DNA from 3 places in the Alteromonas sp. KC3 genome. Region 2 is predicted to be linked to each of the others. Evidence: predicted binding sites of a transcription regulator. Region 2 holds the regulator's gene; each other region holds the start of a gene.

Region 1 (5,712 bases), 1.4 Mb from region 2:
TTAGCTGGTCAACTTTTTCGGCAAGTGATTTAAGTACAGTTAGCTTAGTTGATACCTTAGAACCACCTACAATTGCTACCATAGGACGCTTAGGGTTATCTAGCGCTTTACCTAATGCATCTAATTCTGCAGCAAGTAGCGGGCCAGCACACGCTTTCGGTGCAAACTTTGCTACGCCGTGAGTCGACGCCTGCGCACGGTGCGCCGTACCGAATGCATCCATAACGAAGATATCGCAAAGGGCTGCATACTGCTTCGCTAGGGTTTCGTCGTCTTTCTTTTCACCTTTGTTAAAACGCACGTTTTCAAGAATAACTAACTCGCCATCGTTTAGCTGTACGCCATCAAGGTAGTCTTTCACAAGCTTTACAGGTACGTCTAACGCGGCGTTCAGGTAATCCACTACGGGTTGAAGAGAGAATTCGTCGGCGGGTTCGCCTTCAGTTGGACGCCCTAGGTGAGACATCACCATTACTGCCGCGCCCGCTTCTAGCGCCGCCTTAATAGTAGGAATCGATGCTTTGATACGCGCATCAGAAGTCACTTTACCGTCTTTTACTGGTACGTTTAGATCTTGTCTAATAAGAACGCGTTGACCGTTAAGTGCCATATCGTTCATGCTTGGAATTGCCATTGTCTTTCCTTGTTAATTTAAAATTTAGGTGAGTGTGCGAACCATTATGGTGCATGAGACTATTCATGCCCTAGTGGTGTACACACTCTAATTAACTGTGAAAGCTGCGCGGGCTGGTGCTACCAACCCGTGGCAGCATCAATGCTTATTTTGCGTCGAACATTACTTTAGCTGTGTCGAGCATACGGTTTGCAAAACCCCATTCGTTGTCACACCACACCAGTGTTTTAACCAGTTGCTTGTGACTGACCCTTGTCTGTGTACCATCTACGATACACGAGTGCGGGTCATGATTAAAATCTACTGATACTAACGGTTCTTCAGTGTAGTCCAAAATACCGTGTAAACGACCGTCTTTTGCTTGCCTTAATGCGCAATTTACGTCTTCAATCGTAACCTTACTTCTCAATGTAACGCTCAAGTCCATGGCCGTTACATTAATGGTTGGGACGCGCACAGCAATAGCTTCGAATTTACCGGCAAACTTAGGCAGAATGCGCTCTATACCCGCAGCAAGGCGTGTATCAACCGGAATAATTGACTGACTCGCCGCGCGAGTTCGGCGTAAATCTTCATGGTATGCATCGATGACTTGCTGGTCATGCATAGAGGCATGGATAGTAGTGATCGTACCACTCTCAACGCCAAAGGCTGCATCAAGTGCTTGGATGACGGGCACAATGCAATTAGTGGTACAGGAACCATTAGAGACTAATTTTTGTTCACTGGTCAATGTGTCTTCGTTTGTACCGAAGATAACGGTATTGTCTAAATCGGGGGAGCCCGGAGAGGAGAACAACACCTTACCAGCACCTGCATCTAGATGGGCTTGCCCTGATGCCCTATCGTCAAACTTACCTGTGCATTCCAACACAATATCTACGCCAAGTTCTTTCCATGGCAGATCGGTAATGTCACTGATAGCCAGCAACGTAATATCGTCGCCAGCGACATTAAGCGTGTTATTTTCTAAGGCCACATCAAAACGGAACCGCCCGTGGGCGGTATCGTATTTAAGTAAATGTGCAATGCCTTCTGGCTTGGCAATGTCGTTAATGGCCACAACATTAAATTCGTTATTGCGCCCACTTTCATAAAGTGCACGCAATACATTGCGACCAATACGACCAAACCCATTAATGGCAATATTTACCATAGGCTTATTTGTTTACCTCTTACAGAGACAGTGCAGCCTCTACTACAGCGTCAGTGGTAATGTTGAAATGCTTGAACAAATCACCTGCAGGTGCAGACTCACCAAAGGTGTCCATACCTACAATCGCGCCATTAAAGCCAACATACTTGTACCAGCTGTCTTTCGACAACGCTTCTACCGCAACGCGTTTAACAACACTTGATGGCAATACGCTTTCACGGTAATCAGCAGACTGACGGTCAAATACGTCAGTAGATGGCATAGACACTACGCGTACCGCTTTACCTTGCTCGGTAAGTTTAGCTGCAGCTTCTACAGCAAGCTGAACCTCTGAACCCGTACCAATGAGAATAAGTTCAGGCGTACCTTCACAATCTTTAAGTACATAGCCGCCTTTCGCGATATCAGCAACTTGTTGAGCATTTCTTTCTTGCTGTGCAAGGCCTTGACGCGTAAAGATTAGGGTTGTTGGGCCGTCTGTACGCTCAATTGCTGACTTCCACGACACCGCCGATTCAACTTGGTCACACGGACGCCAGTTATCAAGATTAGGCGTAGCACGTAGCGCTACTACCTGCTCTACCGGCTGGTGCGTTGGGCCATCTTCACCCAAACCAATTGAGTCGTGAGTGTAAACGAAAATAGCAGGCTGCTTCATTAGTGCTGCCATACGTACCGCGTTACGCGCATATTCCATAAACATTAGGAAGGTTGCACCGTATGCTTTAAAACCGCCGTGAAGCGCAATACCGTTCATCATGGCAGACATACCAAATTCGCGTACGCCGTAGTAAATATAATTACCTGATGCATCGTTTGCTTCAACACCCTTGCTGCCTTCCCAAATGGTTAGGTTAGAACCTGCAAGGTCTGCTGAGCCGCCTAATAGTTCTGGCAGTAACGGGCCAAATGCGTTCAGTGCATTTTGCGACGCTTTACGTGAAGCAATGTTTTGTGGGTTTGCTTGAAGATCAGCAATGATAGCGTCAGCTTTATCGCTGAAGTCTGCTGGCAGTTCGCCATTAATACGGCGTTTAAACTCTGCAGCAAGTTCTGGATAGGCAGCTTCATAGGCAGCGAAGGCATCGTTCCATGCGCTTTCTGCTTTTGAACCTTTGTCTTTACCATCCCAGCCCGCATAGATATCGTCTGGGATTTCGAACGCACCGTGGCTCCAGCCAAGCTTTTCACGAGTAGCAACAATTTCATCTTCACCTAGTGGTGCACCGTGACAAGACTCGGTTCCTTCTTTGTTAGGCGAACCGAAACCAATGGTGGTTTTACAACAAATTAGCGTAGGCTGAGCAGTATTCGCTTGCGCCTTTTCAATAGCCGCTTTAACTTGCTCTGCATCGTGACCGTCAACACCTTCAATCACTTCCCAACCGTAGCTCTTAAAGCGTGCTGGTGTATCGTCAGTGAACCAGCCTTCTACTTCACCATCAATTGAAATGCCGTTGTCATCCCAAAACGCGATGAGTTTGCCAAGGCCTAGTGTGCCAGCCAATGAACAAGTTTCGTGTGAAATACCTTCCATCAGGCAGCCGTCGCCCATAAATGCATAAGTGTAGTGATCAACAATGTCGTGACCGTCACGGTTAAATTGTGCGGCAAGCACTTTTTCAGCAAGCGCCATACCTACTGCGTTGCTGATACCTTGACCCAACGGGCCTGTGGTCGTTTCTACACCTGGTGCATAACCGTATTCTGGGTGACCTGGTGTTTTTGAGTGTAGCTGACGGAAGTTTTTCAACTCTTCAATTGGCAGTTCGTAACCTGACAAATGAAGTAAAGAGTACAACAGCATCGAGCCGTGGCCGTTTGAAAGAACAAAGCGGTCGCGATTTGCCCATGACGGGTTTGCAGGGTTATGTGATAAGAAATCACCCCATAGTACCTGCGCAATATCAGCCATCCCCATTGGGGCGCCTGGGTGACCAGATTTAGCTTGTTGAACGGCATCCATGCTTAATGCACGGATAGCATTGGCGAGTTCACGACGAGAGGGCATGTTGTCTCCTGATTTATTTTGTATCTTTAAGTACCGCAGTAGTATGTTGGTTTGAGCACCAAGGCACACCAATTATCTGCTATTGATCTACTTCTAGGCACTTTTGAATGTGGGGGTATTCTTACCCATGCCACCTTTCAGTTCAATGGATTTTCATTGCCATTGTCGAAAGTAAATCCAAAAACATCTATTTAGCTTATAAAGCGCTGGACACTGCCGATTACCTTAAATACTACAATCTCTTTGTTCTGTATCGAAATAACCCCAAAAGTGATCGGGTTATGTCAACAATTCGTAACGAAGAGACTTTTAGACGTCTAGAAGTAAAGACTGGTATTTATAACTTGTTTTAGTACAATATACGACTATTTTGATAATTTAACGCTTACGGAGCATTTATGGCCACGCATTTATTCACATCCGAGTCAGTGTCTGAAGGGCATCCGGACAAGATTGCTGATCAGATCTCAGATGCCGTTCTTGACGCTATTTTAGAACAAGATCCGCGCGCTCGGGTGGCCTGCGAAACGTATGTAAAAACCGGTATGGTTTTAGTAGGTGGTGAAGTGACCACCTCAGCATGGGTAGACATTGAAGAGCTTACCCGTAACACAGTAAAAGAAATTGGTTACACGCATTCTGATATGGGTTTTGATGCAGACTCGTGTGCTGTATTGAATGCTATTGGTAAACAGTCACCTGATATCAATCAAGGTGTTGACCGAGAGAGTTTAGAAGAACAAGGTGCAGGCGACCAAGGCCTAATGTTCGGTTACGCCAGTGACGAAACTGACGTATTAATGCCGGCACCAATCACATATTCTCACCGTCTTGTTCAAAAACAGGCCGAAGTACGCAAGTCTGGCAAGTTAGACTTTTTGCGTCCAGATGCGAAAAGCCAAATTACATTTAAATATGAAAACGACAAACCTGTTGGTATTGATGCGGTAGTGCTTTCAACCCAACACTGCGACTCGGTCACTACCGAGCAGGTTCGTGAAGCGGTAATGGAAGAAATCATCAAGCCTGTTCTGCCAAGCGAATGGATTGATGCCAATACGCGTTTTCACATTAACCCTACTGGCCGCTTTGTTATCGGCGGCCCAATGGGCGACTGTGGTCTAACAGGTCGTAAAATCATCGTTGATACCTACGGCGGCATGGCTCGTCACGGCGGTGGTGCGTTCTCTGGTAAAGATCCTTCAAAAGTTGACCGCAGCGCAGCATACGCAGGCCGTTATGTTGCCAAGAATATTGTTGCAGCAGGTCTTGCTAAGCGTTGTGAAATTCAGGTGTCTTACGCTATTGGCGTTGCAGAGCCAACGTCTATCAGCATTGATACTTTTGGCACTGGCGTGGTTGATGAAAAAACGCTAGTTGCTTTAGTTCGCGAGCACTTCGACCTGCGCCCTTACGGCCTAATTCAAATGCTTGATCTTGAGCGCCCTATTTACCGTCCTACTGCAGCGTACGGCCACTTTGGTCGCGACGAGTTCCCGTGGGAAGCAACAGACAAAGCAGAAGCATTGAAAGCGTCACTGTAATTTGTTGTCGTTTAAAGAGAAAAGCAGCCAACTGGCTGCTTTTTTTATGGCTGTGTTTTATAGCTACACTTTTATCACTTAGCTACACTTTTATCACTTAATTTTGCAAAGGCTCATACAAACAGTCGATAGCTTTCATTAAAACTGGGGGAAATGATTCTGTCTGGTAGACCAAAGCGCGCTAGCGCAATGTTCTGAAATTCCTTGCGGTGCGTAACTTCTATATCAGCAAAATCAGGAGGTAAAAACTGACGACTGCTGATTTCACTATCAAACTCGACTTCAACTAACTTAAGTGGCGCAAGCGTTCCTGTGAATACGTCTATCACCAATTGCGCGCCGTAGAAGTCTATGCGATAGCGCTGCT
Region 2 (5,712 bases):
CAAGGTAACGTGAGGAAAGTGATGTCCTTTAGACAAGATTTGAGTACCTATTAATAGTTGGTACTCGCGCTTGTTTATCGCGTCTAGCGTTTGATGAAGTTTATCTTTGCCACGAACAGTATCGCTGTCTATGCGTACTTGTTTTACCCCAGGAAACAGTGAGGCTAAACCTTGCTCAACCTGCTCTGTGCCCGTACCTGCAGTGACTAGCTCGCTGCTATGACACGCTTCGCAATTATTTGGCATTGCGCGAGTGCTGCTACAGTGGTGGCACTGCAAACGATTCTGCGCCTTGTGCACGGTATAGGGCCTGTCGCATCGCTTACACATTACCGTCTCACCGCAATGGTGACAGAGCATTGCTGGGGCATAGCCTCGCCTGTTTACAAACACCAACACTTGGTTTCCCGTTGTTATGTGCTGACGCATAATGGTAAGTAGACCTTGCGAAATGCCGTAATGAATGGGTTGATCGCGCGCATCAAGCACATGCTGATGCGTACTTGATGCGCCACCTGCTCGTTTCGTTAGCTGAAGATGTGCGTAGCGATTACTAAGCGCATTATTGAGGGTTTCAAGCGCTGGTGTTGCACTGCCTAACAATAACGGTATGTTATGCTGTTTTGCACGCATCGCTGCAAGGTCGCGGGCGTGATAGCGCAGACCATCCTGCTGCTTAAACGATTCATCATGCTCTTCGTCTACAATGATCATGCCTGGGTGTTTGAGCGGCGTAAAAATGGCAGACCGCGTTCCTATGATAATACCCAGTTCACCCGCACGTGCGCGCTGCCAAACATGCAAACGCGCTTTATCAGGTACTTGTGAATGCAATACGCCCACTTCAATACCAAAACGTTTTTCAAAACGCGCAACCGTTTGCGGGGTCAACCCAATTTCGGGCACCAGTATGAGTACTTGCTTGCCCTCTTTTAACAATGGCTCAATGGCCTGCAAGTAAACTTCCGTTTTACCACTTCCGGTCACACCTTCAAGTAAGCTAACAGCAAAACTGCCGTGCTGACGATTGAGCGCCGCAATAGCAACCGACTGTTCGGTATCAGGCACAGGCTTCTCACCTATGTGCAGTGTAGAAAGCCATCCATGCTCGATGAAGGTGGGAACCATGGCATCAAGCGTCACCATTCCTTTATCAATTAGTGCCTTTACCGCGGGCGCGCCATATAACTTTCTAGCTTGAGAAGCGTGTAGTTGTGACTTTAAAAGCGCTTCAAAACATGCTTTTTGCTTAGGGGCTCGGGATAGTGTATCTGCACTCTCAGCACGCCCTTGTTCGCTTAATACCAACATTTCCTGTGCTGTAGGGTCAGGAGATTCACCTTTTCGCAACAGTACCGGTAGCATGGCGTGTAATACTTCGCCCGGCGCGTGGTGATAGTATTGCCATAGCCACTGCGCCATTTTAAGCAGTACATCATCAATGATGGGCCTATCATCAATGACATCTTCAATAGGCTTTAATTTTTCAACATTTTCCACATGCGCTTCTTGCACTGTACCTACAACCACACCAACGAGTTTACGTGGCCCAAAGGGCACCACCACCCGCACGCCTTTATCTAGTGATGCGATATGCGTGTAAGTGAATAGTTGTCTTAATGGTGCAGGTACTGCGACTTGAATAAATGCCATAGTGGATTTTTGTCAGCCTTTTGAAACACGTGTTACAAGCAACCGCTGATGATACAGGTTGCCCTGCTCATTCGCCATACAAAAACCGCTTGATCAATACACGGCCTTCCTTTATTATGCGCCGCTCTTTTGCGATAGGCTGTTCTTTGAACGACTTATCATTTGAATATAAAGTTACGTATGGTGTGCAACTTCGGGTTGTATAGCGATACGGCCTTATTATGTGAGGTAATCCCATGAAACAAGGTATCCACCCAGACTACGCTGAAATCACTGCAACATGCTCTTGCGGTAACGTAATGAAAATCCGTTCAACAATGGGTAAAGACATCAACCTAGACGTATGTTCTTCTTGTCACCCATTCTACACTGGTAAGCAACGTAACGTTGATACTGGTGGTCGTGTTGATCGCTTCAAGAAGCGTTTCGGTGCATTGGGCAAAAAATAAGCCCATTACCTTTATCGGTATCGATATTAAAAAAGCGCCTATATGGCGCTTTTTTATTGCCTAGACATTAATGCAAGTGATGAGTTTGCAAATGCCTGTCCCAATTGCCACCACTCAACCGTTGACATTTTTCCTCGCTATCAAAACGTATTGAAGCAGCCTGAGACTTAATACTCTCTAAAGCAATATTCACACTGTTTATAAAGTCCATATTCCACTGCGAGGTAATTGCCGCGTTGCGCTGCGACTCAGTTTGAAACACCGCAACGACATGAGGCGCACGCCAGTGTCCAGTGTGGGTAAGCCACACAAAGCCAACACCGTCTTTCTTAGCCGCTTCGCACACATCAGTAAGCACGTTAACAAGCTTTCTATCAGTCACAAATACTTCTCCTGAACGATTACAGCCAACTGCATAAGACTGTTTTTGTTACCCACCTCCCCCACATTTAAAAATACAGTATACGTATGAGGTCGATGCCATTAATAAATCATATGAATGGCAATTATAGCGCTATATTACTGGTCTAATAAGTACGCGTCACCTACATTGGTACATGAGAATTCTGATCAGATATGTACACAGTGAAAGGCTGTGTTAGAGTTGCGATCAACAAGCGATATAGTGAGTATTAATTTTGTGAATAATACCTTACTATTGCCTGTGCACCAGCTAAGGCTGGATTAATTCTAACAAAAACGTCGTGTAACCCTTGCTGTAACATTAACAATAACAACGATAAAAATGCGTACAAGGCGTGAGCGAAGACACCGATGAACCCTACATCTAAGGATACCATTTTACATGTCAGATTTTAGACAACGCGCACTTGATTACCATGCTAAACCCACGCCGGGAAAAATTCGCGTGGAGCTTTCTACCCCGGCTGATAGCGTTGACGATCTTGCACTCGCCTATAGTCCCGGCGTTGCCGAGCCTGTCAGAGAAATAGCTGAAGATCCTGATAATGCCTATAAGTATACAGCGAAAGGCAATATGGTTGCTGTTATTAGTAACGGTACTGCTATTTTAGGACTGGGTAATCTTGGACCTTTAGCATCTAAACCTGTAATGGAAGGTAAAGCGCTTTTGTTTAAACGCTTCGCTGGACTCGATGCCATTGATATTGAAGTTAAGCACAGAACTACCGAAGAGTTTATTAACACGGTAGCCAACATTGCAGACACGTTTGGCGGTATCAACTTAGAAGATATCAAAGCGCCAGAATGTTTTGAAATAGAACAAGAACTTATCAAGCGCTGTAATATACCTGTGTTCCATGACGATCAACACGGAACAGCTATCGTTACCGCTGCGGGTATGCTTAATGCCCTTGAAATTCAAGGTAAGTCGATAGAGAGCGCCAAGATAGTGTGCATGGGCGCAGGCGCAGCAGCTGTTGCATGCATGGAGCTGCTTATTAAGTGCGGCGCGCAGCGCGAGCGTATTTACATGCTCGATAGAAAAGGGGTTATTCACACTCGTCGCGAGGATTTAACCGAACATAAAAAGCTCTTTGCAAATAATACCGACAAGCGCACCCTTGAAGACGTAATGGAAGGCGCCGATATATTTGTAGGCGTTTCTGGTCCAGATGTACTGCCTCCAGAAACGTTAGCATTAATGGCTGAAAACCCAATTGTGTTTGCTTGTTCAAACCCAGACCCAGAAATAAAGCCTGAACTTGCGCACGAAGTACGCAAAGACTTAATTATGGCCACTGGCCGTTCGGACTACCCGAACCAAGTAAACAACGTACTGTGCTTCCCATTCATCTTCCGTGGTGCACTGGATGTGCGTGCTAAAGCCATTAACGATGAGATGAAAGTGGCCGCGGTTGAAGCGCTGCGCGCTATCACTAAAGAAGAGGTGCCAGCAGAGGTACTTGCGGCAAGTAAAAGTGAGAGTTTAACGTTTGGTAAGGACTATATTATCCCGAAGCCTATGGACCCTCGCTTGTGTGAACGTATCGCGTCTGCGGTATCAAAAGCCGCTATTGAGTCTGGTGTAGCGCGCATCGTGCAAACACCAAATGCTGAATAACAATTTACTCGTACTCTAATAAAAACGGCGCTTATCTTAAGCGCCGTTTTTATTATCTATGGCCAACAATTGATTAGTCTTCGCTTACGCGTCTTCTGTCACGTCATTCTCGAAACTAGGGTCAATGCCCATCTCTTCCATAATTCGTCTAGCTTCTGCCGGCACGCGATTAGGATTGTCTTTTCTCAAATCATCATCATTGGGCAGGGGTTGCCCTGTAAATGCGTGTAGAAATGCTTCGCACAGCAACTCTGAATTGGTTGCGTGTCGTAAATTGTTTATCTGCCGACGAGTGCGTTCGTCTGTCAACGCTTTAAGCACATTAATGGGTATAGAAACAGTGACTTTCTTAACCTGTTCGCTCTTTTTACCATGCTCTGCGTAGGGGTGAATATATTTACCGTTCCATTCTGCCATTGTACTAACTCGGTCTACTCTTATTTATGTTATGAATAGAAATTCTAAACAAGTTCACGAAAAGGTCAATTGAGCAGTGTAAACCTCTTGACGTCTAGACATATATTCTTTAATTTAGACGTCTAAACGTCTATATGATTACTATTTTGAGAGAATAAGCCATGGTTTCTTACGCACAGGGTATCGATGCATTAAATCAGTCACTATCAGAGCTGCGTGATATTGATGTGTCTTTTGAGTTTTTCCCACCAAAAACCGAAGCCATGGAAAAAACACTCTGGAAATCAGTTGAGCGTCTTGCGCCGCTAAAACCAAGTTATATGTCAGTAACCTATGGTGCAAACAGTGGCGAGCGCGATAGAACACACGATGTGGTAAAGCGCATTCAACAACAAACAGGCGTAGCTGCTGTGCCGCATTTAACCTGTGTTGATGCAAGCCGTGAGGAATTAAAGCAAATTGCGCAAGATTACTGGGACTCAGGTATTCGCCGTATTGTTGCCCTGCGTGGTGACTTACCACCGGGAGTCGATAAAACAGAAATGTACGCGTCAGACTTAGTCGCATTGCTAAAAGACGTGGCTGATTTTGACATTTCAGTTGCAGCGTATCCTGAAAAACACCCTGAAGCACCTAACGCTCAATTCGATCTACTGAATTTGAAGCGCAAAGCTGAAGCGGGTGCCACTGAAGCCATTTCACAGTTCTTTTTTGATACCAGCGTATTCTTACGCTTTAGAGACCGTGCCGCCGCAGCAGGTGTAGACCTAGACCTAGTGCCAGGTATATTGCCTGTTACCAATTACCAAACTTTGGTGAAGTTTGCCGGGTTTACCAATGTGCACGTACCAGGTTGGCTACATAAAATGTTCGACGGATTAGATGAGGACGACCAAGCAACACGTAACCTTATTGGTGCCAACATTGCCATGGACCAAGTTAAAGTGTTGGCAAAAGAAGGCGTTAAGCATTTTCACTTCTACACGCTTAATCGCAGTGAGTTGAGCTATGCCATTTGTCACATGCTTGGAGTGCGCGGGAACGGATAAATAGCTTTTTACACAAAAGTTTTGCTACAACGTCTTCTCACAGTTAACATTTCATAAGGTGCGCGCAGGTGCACCTTATTCTTATCTTAAGTCATTGAGT
Region 3 (5,712 bases), 240 kb from region 2:
AGCCAACATGACCGGCAAACAAATGGCAAATACGAAAATAGCGTACATTAATAAAAATGCACCACCGCCGTTTTTGGCAGCGCCAACGGGGAATCCAACCAAATTACCAATACCCACTGCAGAACCTGCAGCAGCTAAAATAAACCCTATGCGCGATCCGAACTGTTCTCTGGCCCCGCTCATATCCCTTCCTCTTGTTGAGTTATTGTTATTTATTATCGGGATGGCGTTATATGTGGTGACTCACTTGTGGCGTCAACGCGTTGTATTGCAACCGGTTAAGGCGTATCAATACGCTGCACCATTCCCAAAAACAGCATGGTAACAGCAGTGAAATAAAAAGTCTTGATGTTGAATACACAGAAATCTGGTCTGACCGTATCACCAGGTTACCACTTGACCATCCCAGTCAATGAAATGACAGGTTTGCTCACGATTAAGTGACGACAAATGTGAAAGAAGTTGCTTGGCTGTGAAGTCAGGTGTGAACAACTTTTTCGCCGCCACATTTTTTTGAAAAGGCTTAGAAAGCGACGTATCAACTGTGCCTGGGTGATAGCAAACGAGAAGCGCATGTTTAAGCCTGCGTTGATATTCAACTGACGCCGTTTTAACAAACATATTAAGCGCCGCCTTTGAGGCGCGATAACCATACCAGCCTCCCAACCCGTTATCGGAAATACTTCCCACCCGCGCACTTAAACAGACTAAGGTTGCATCGTTTTTATCCATAACGTTGACCAAGTGCTTTATCCATAGCGAAGGAATGATGGTATTTACCGCGAAGTATGTTTCAAGTGCGTCTTCACGCACATCTTCTAAGCGTTTTTCAGGGTGTATGTTTTTATTCTCATCGTGAAGAAAACCAGTGGTTATTATCACCGTATTTAACACGACATCGTCTTCTCTAAGCTGTTCAATAAACGATGCAATGTGTTTATCGTCTTGTTCGGCTAATTGAACATACGTTATGTTTGAAGCACTACTATCGGTAGAGACACTGCCACGAGTCACCGCTATGACATCGTCACCTCGCGAAGCACATTGATGAATAAGTGCCGATGCAATTCCACCAGAAGCACCGACTATAAGTGTTTTAGTTGTCATTACTCTCTCCGGGAACACAGCGATCGCAGGTTCGTTTTTTACCTGTTAGCCAGTATGAAATCGTGTAGCGATGCTTTGCGAAAATGTTGTATACGCCGTCTGCGATAATGCGTATACCGGGCCAGCGAAGCGGAGCATATAGCCAGCCCATTCCCACCGCTTTCCAAGCCAGATGGGTGACATCTAGGCCTGTTATTACAATACCATCGTCGGTCATCCCGTGGATGCGCGCGTTTAGTGCTTGCCAATCAAGCGAAGGGTAACGAGAAGCAAAATCAGGAGCCTGAATGTCAACCAGTGTAAGCCGGTTGTGCTTATCTCGCTTTTTCAGATGCCTCATTTCTGCCATACATAATGGGCAATAGCTGTCGTAGAAAATAATCACGAAACCACCTTTGAATTATTTACACTTAGCGCTCTTACAAAACACTTTGTTGAGCTATTGTTATTCACGTTTTACTTAGTTGGTCTGACGACCGTGCTACTTGGGATACCGATTCCCCAGCATGTAAACTCGCAGGGTTGATTTTTTATAATTAATTATTCGTTTATACGCTAAAAAAACAGGCTTGGATGACTTGAGTTGTAAGGCTCTCGCACCCACACTAGAGCAAGTTGATTTTTATTGAGGTTTTATTATGGCTAACAAGCAAGTTGCAACGCTCGCAGGCGGCTGCTTTTGGTGTATTGAGTCGGCTTTCAACACCGTAGAAGGTGTTGATAAAGCGATATCTGGGTACGCTGGCGGAGAAAAAGCAGATCCAACCTATGAAGAAGTCTGCAAAGGTGATACCGGCCATGCAGAAGTGGTACAAATAAATTTTGATGCCGATATTATTTCGTACCGCGAAATACTGGAGATCTTCTTCGCATTACATAACCCTACACAGCTAAATCGACAGGGTAACGATGTGGGTACACAGTATCGCAGTGCTATCTTTTACCACGATGAAGCGCAAAAAGCAGAAGCTGAAAAAATTGTTGCAGAAATTACTGAAGATGCCATTTGGCCAGATCCAGTAGTAACCGAAATTGTCGCAATCAATAATTATTACCCAGCCGAGGAATACCACCAGAGCTATTTTAAAAACAATCCTCAGAACCAATATTGCTCAATGGTTGTTGCGCCTAAACTGGCAAAATTTAAGAAGACATTTGCATCTCGTTTAAGAAGCGACGCTTAATCACATTACTCAACGCAAGTGCGTGCTTAAAGCTGTTCTTCACAAATTAAAAAAGGGTTGTACTAACAACCCTTTTTTTTATCCGACTAATAGGTAAAACTACTCAAACCAACTTGCTTTTAATGTAAGCGGGAATAACAACGGTGCGAGATCTTCGTACCGAGGGGTATCGGCTTCGCAAATGGCGTTTTTCATGTAGTTTTTTTCCCATGGATCGTTAATTATCCATAGCGTTGAATCAACCACAACAAGCCCCTCCATTGACGCATTATCCATGAGATACTCACCGCACGCTTCGCCGCCATTAACTTTAAACGTTATGGGGATCCGCTTTGTGGCTTTTTGTTTTGTACTGTCAATTACCCAAAGTTCATTATCATTGCGTGCAGCCGCGAGCAAAAATACGTCACCGCTTTGTGTGGTGTGAAGCGCAAGTCCGTTTATAGGATGATTTCCCGAAGTAAAAACGGGAAGGCGTAACTGGGGATCTGACACACTGGCAAAATCGCTTGAAGACCAAAAGTCATCGCCAATATTAAGTGTAAAGATTCTAGGTTGACCCGCTTTATCTTTTTCTAGGCCAATATAAAGCGTACCGTCGCTATCCATGGTTAACCCCTCAATGCCATCATTGGGGAAGTTACCTACCTCAAACTCAATAGGAAACTGAAGCGGGCGTACATCGCTCATTTCAACGCTGCCGTTGTCTTTTTGCGTTAGTTTAACCAAAAGTGTTGGATAATCTGTCGAGCCAGTAGCCTCGTACTTAGATTCGCAGCGCGGGCTTAAGGCACCTGTGCGCGTAGCGTCTTCTGTTACGGTATAAATAATCTTGGGGTCGCGAGGATCTACGGCTAACGCTTCTAAATCGGGTTGTGAGCTTAAGTACGTGTAGAAGCAACTGCGTCTGACCGCATTAGAAAATGAAAATGTGGCACTTGAATGCGTAAGCGTAGCGCTAGCAGGGTCAATCGTATGTAACTTCAACTGCTGTGTAACATCAGCACTGGCATCAGCAATAGTGATAAGTTGCCCGCCTACTTCCACCAAACCGGATGTTTGAGGATCAAACATGACCTTTCCACTACTGTCTTTGATCCATTGACCCACTGAGACCTCAGTAAGATCGGTCTTTTGAGGAGCAATAACAACGTCCTTAGGTTCACTGCAGGCAGAGATTGCCAACACCACACAAGCAGTAAACATCGAGTTTCTTAACATGCTAAAAGATTCCTTTTTGAAACATTCTGCTTCTAAATTGTAAGGGAGTATATCCAGCATACCGTTTATAGACAAAAAAGAGTAAGGTAAAGGTTTGTAAATGTGTACTTAGAGGGTTTAGTCATTTCTACGCAGCAACTTCCACTTGTCATTGCAGGGCCTATTGTACGAAAAGTAACAGAAAACTCATGCTACATATGGGTTTGTACTTCTATCGCAGACGCACCAAATTTGTCCTTAACCCACGATAAAACGACAATAAACGGGCAAGCACAAGTCGAAAGTATTCAAGTTGGTAAGCACGCGTATATTCATTTGCTGCATTTTAAAAGCAACACCCACTTTGAGGATCGTAAGCGTATAGGCTATGCCTTACAATTTAACGATTCATCAGAGCAGGCACGATGGAACAACGAACAAGAAGCATTACTTTACAACAATCAAACTGTGCTGAGCTTTCATTACACACAAACTCCCCAAACCATTCTTCATGGCTCGTGTAGAAAACCGCATTTTCACGGTGATGACGCCCTTACACAAGTCGATGTATTGCACGAAACGGCATTTTCAAAGCAAACTCTCTGCCCAGATTTATTGCTAATGACTGGCGATCAAATATATGCAGATGATGTTGCCGGTCCCATGCTTAAAGCGATTCACCACACTATTGAACAACTTGGTCTGTTTCATGAATCTCTTGAGGGAGCGGTGGTAAGCAACACAGATGAACTCGCAACGCATCCACACGGATTCTATGAACGCGAACAGCTTCTTCCGCAGATTGCCACCAATACCGCGTTGTCGTCGCTATTTTTCGGAGCTAAGAAAAAACCTGTTTTCACCTCGGTTAATGCGCAAAACCACCTTATTGGCAGTGCTGAAATTATAGCAATGTACTTGCTGGTCTGGTCTGATGCGCTTTGGCCAAATATCACTATAGATTCGGACCATGTAGGCGAAAAATATGGTGCTTCATTCGATAAAGAAAAGCATGCCATTGAAGGGTTCGTCAACGCTTTACCTAAAGTAAGGCGTGCGCTGGCCCATATCCCTACCTATATGATTTTTGACGATCATGATGTTACCGACGACTGGAACCTAACGCGGGGCTGGGAACAAGAGGTTTATGGAAACCCACTTTCTAAGCGAATGATTGGTAACGCATTAATTGGCTATTTGCTATGCCAGGGTTGGGGTAATGCACCAGAAAAAGTATCGCCGCTAATTAAAAGCGCAATGGAGAAAATGCGAGGTAACGGCATTGAAAAGCACGATGATTTCATTGACGAATTACTCGAATTCGACGAATGGCACTACCGGTTAGACACCACCCCGCCGATTGAAGTTTTAGATACAAGAACACAACGCTGGCGGTCAGAGTCTAGTATGAATAAGCCTTCTGGACTTATGGACTGGGAAGCCCTCTGTGACTTTCAACACTCTATCATAGGTAAAGAAGCCGTAATTGTCGTATCAGCAGCTCCCATTTACGGCGTAAAAGTCATAGAGGCGATTCAAAAAGTATTCACTTTTTTTGGCAAAGCGCTAACGGTAGATGCCGAGAACTGGATGGCACACAAAGGTACGGCCAATGTCATACTCAACATTTTTAGGCACTATAAAACTCCTCCTGAATTCATCATATTGTCAGGTGACGTGCATTACTCGTTTGTTTACGATGTTCGCCTACGCTTTAGACGCAATAGCCCGCACATCACACAATTTACCTGTAGTGGCTTAAAGAACGCTTTCCCCGATGGGCTAATAAAATGGTTAGATCGCTTGAATCGCATTTTATATCGCACTAAATCTCCGTTAAACCTTTTCACCAAGCGACGAAATATGTCAGTTAAGCCCCGCCACCCCAGTATGGGATACGGGGAACTTTTCAACGGTTCTGCACTTGGTGTATTAAAAATTTCACACAAAAGCACACAAGTAGAATGCAAGGCTTTGTTGTCCAACGGTAAAGAGGTAGAATTCCCGCCAATTGAAAATGATTAGTTCAAAAGAGGTATCTAATGAGTGATAGCGCCCTGTCCATCGGATTGTTTTATGGTTCAACAACCTGTTACACAGAAATGGCGGCGGAAAAGATCCAAGCGCAGCTCAATAGTCTCTTTGATGATGATATTGTGGTGCTACACAATATCAAAGACGTTAGCTTGTCACGCGTAGCAGAATACGACATTGTCATTTT

Evidence for each region. Region 2 encodes MetJ, which represses methionine synthesis genes. Its sites were predicted from a motif close to TAGACGTCTAGACGTCTA; they were not measured.
Region 1: metK (methionine adenosyltransferase) is a predicted target of MetJ. The motif match lies at 4,112-4,129, and genes of this name have one in related genera.
Region 3: msrA (peptide-methionine (S)-S-oxide reductase MsrA) is a predicted target of MetJ. The motif match lies at 1,649-1,666, and genes of this name have one in related genera.

What each region holds. Positions count from the first base shown of each region.
Region 1 is NZ_AP024235.1:861,905-867,616, reverse strand. Features, by position in the region: gene JN178_RS03880 (phosphoglycerate kinase) at 1-634, opposite strand, end outside; gene epd (erythrose-4-phosphate dehydrogenase) at 780-1,790, opposite strand; gene tkt (transketolase) at 1,810-3,801, opposite strand; gene metK (methionine adenosyltransferase) at 4,200-5,345, shown strand; gene JN178_RS03860 (hypothetical protein) at 5,459-5,712, opposite strand, start outside.
Region 2 is NZ_AP024235.1:4,013,202-4,018,913, forward strand. Features, by position in the region: gene priA (primosomal protein N') at 1-1,653, opposite strand, end outside; gene rpmE (50S ribosomal protein L31) at 1,890-2,102, shown strand; gene JN178_RS17700 (hypothetical protein) at 2,170-2,484, opposite strand; gene JN178_RS17705 (malic enzyme-like NAD(P)-binding protein) at 2,908-4,146, shown strand; gene metJ (met regulon transcriptional regulator MetJ) at 4,231-4,563, opposite strand; gene metF (methylenetetrahydrofolate reductase) at 4,725-5,612, shown strand.
Region 3 is NZ_AP024235.1:3,772,290-3,778,001, forward strand. Features, by position in the region: gene JN178_RS16665 (sodium-dependent transporter) at 1-183, opposite strand, end outside; gene JN178_RS16670 (SDR family NAD(P)-dependent oxidoreductase) at 382-1,107, opposite strand; gene JN178_RS16675 (thiol-disulfide oxidoreductase DCC family protein) at 1,097-1,492, opposite strand; gene msrA (peptide-methionine (S)-S-oxide reductase MsrA) at 1,746-2,291, shown strand; gene JN178_RS16685 (hypothetical protein) at 2,391-3,512, opposite strand; gene JN178_RS16690 (alkaline phosphatase family protein) at 3,615-5,516, shown strand; gene fldB (flavodoxin FldB) at 5,534-5,712, shown strand, end outside.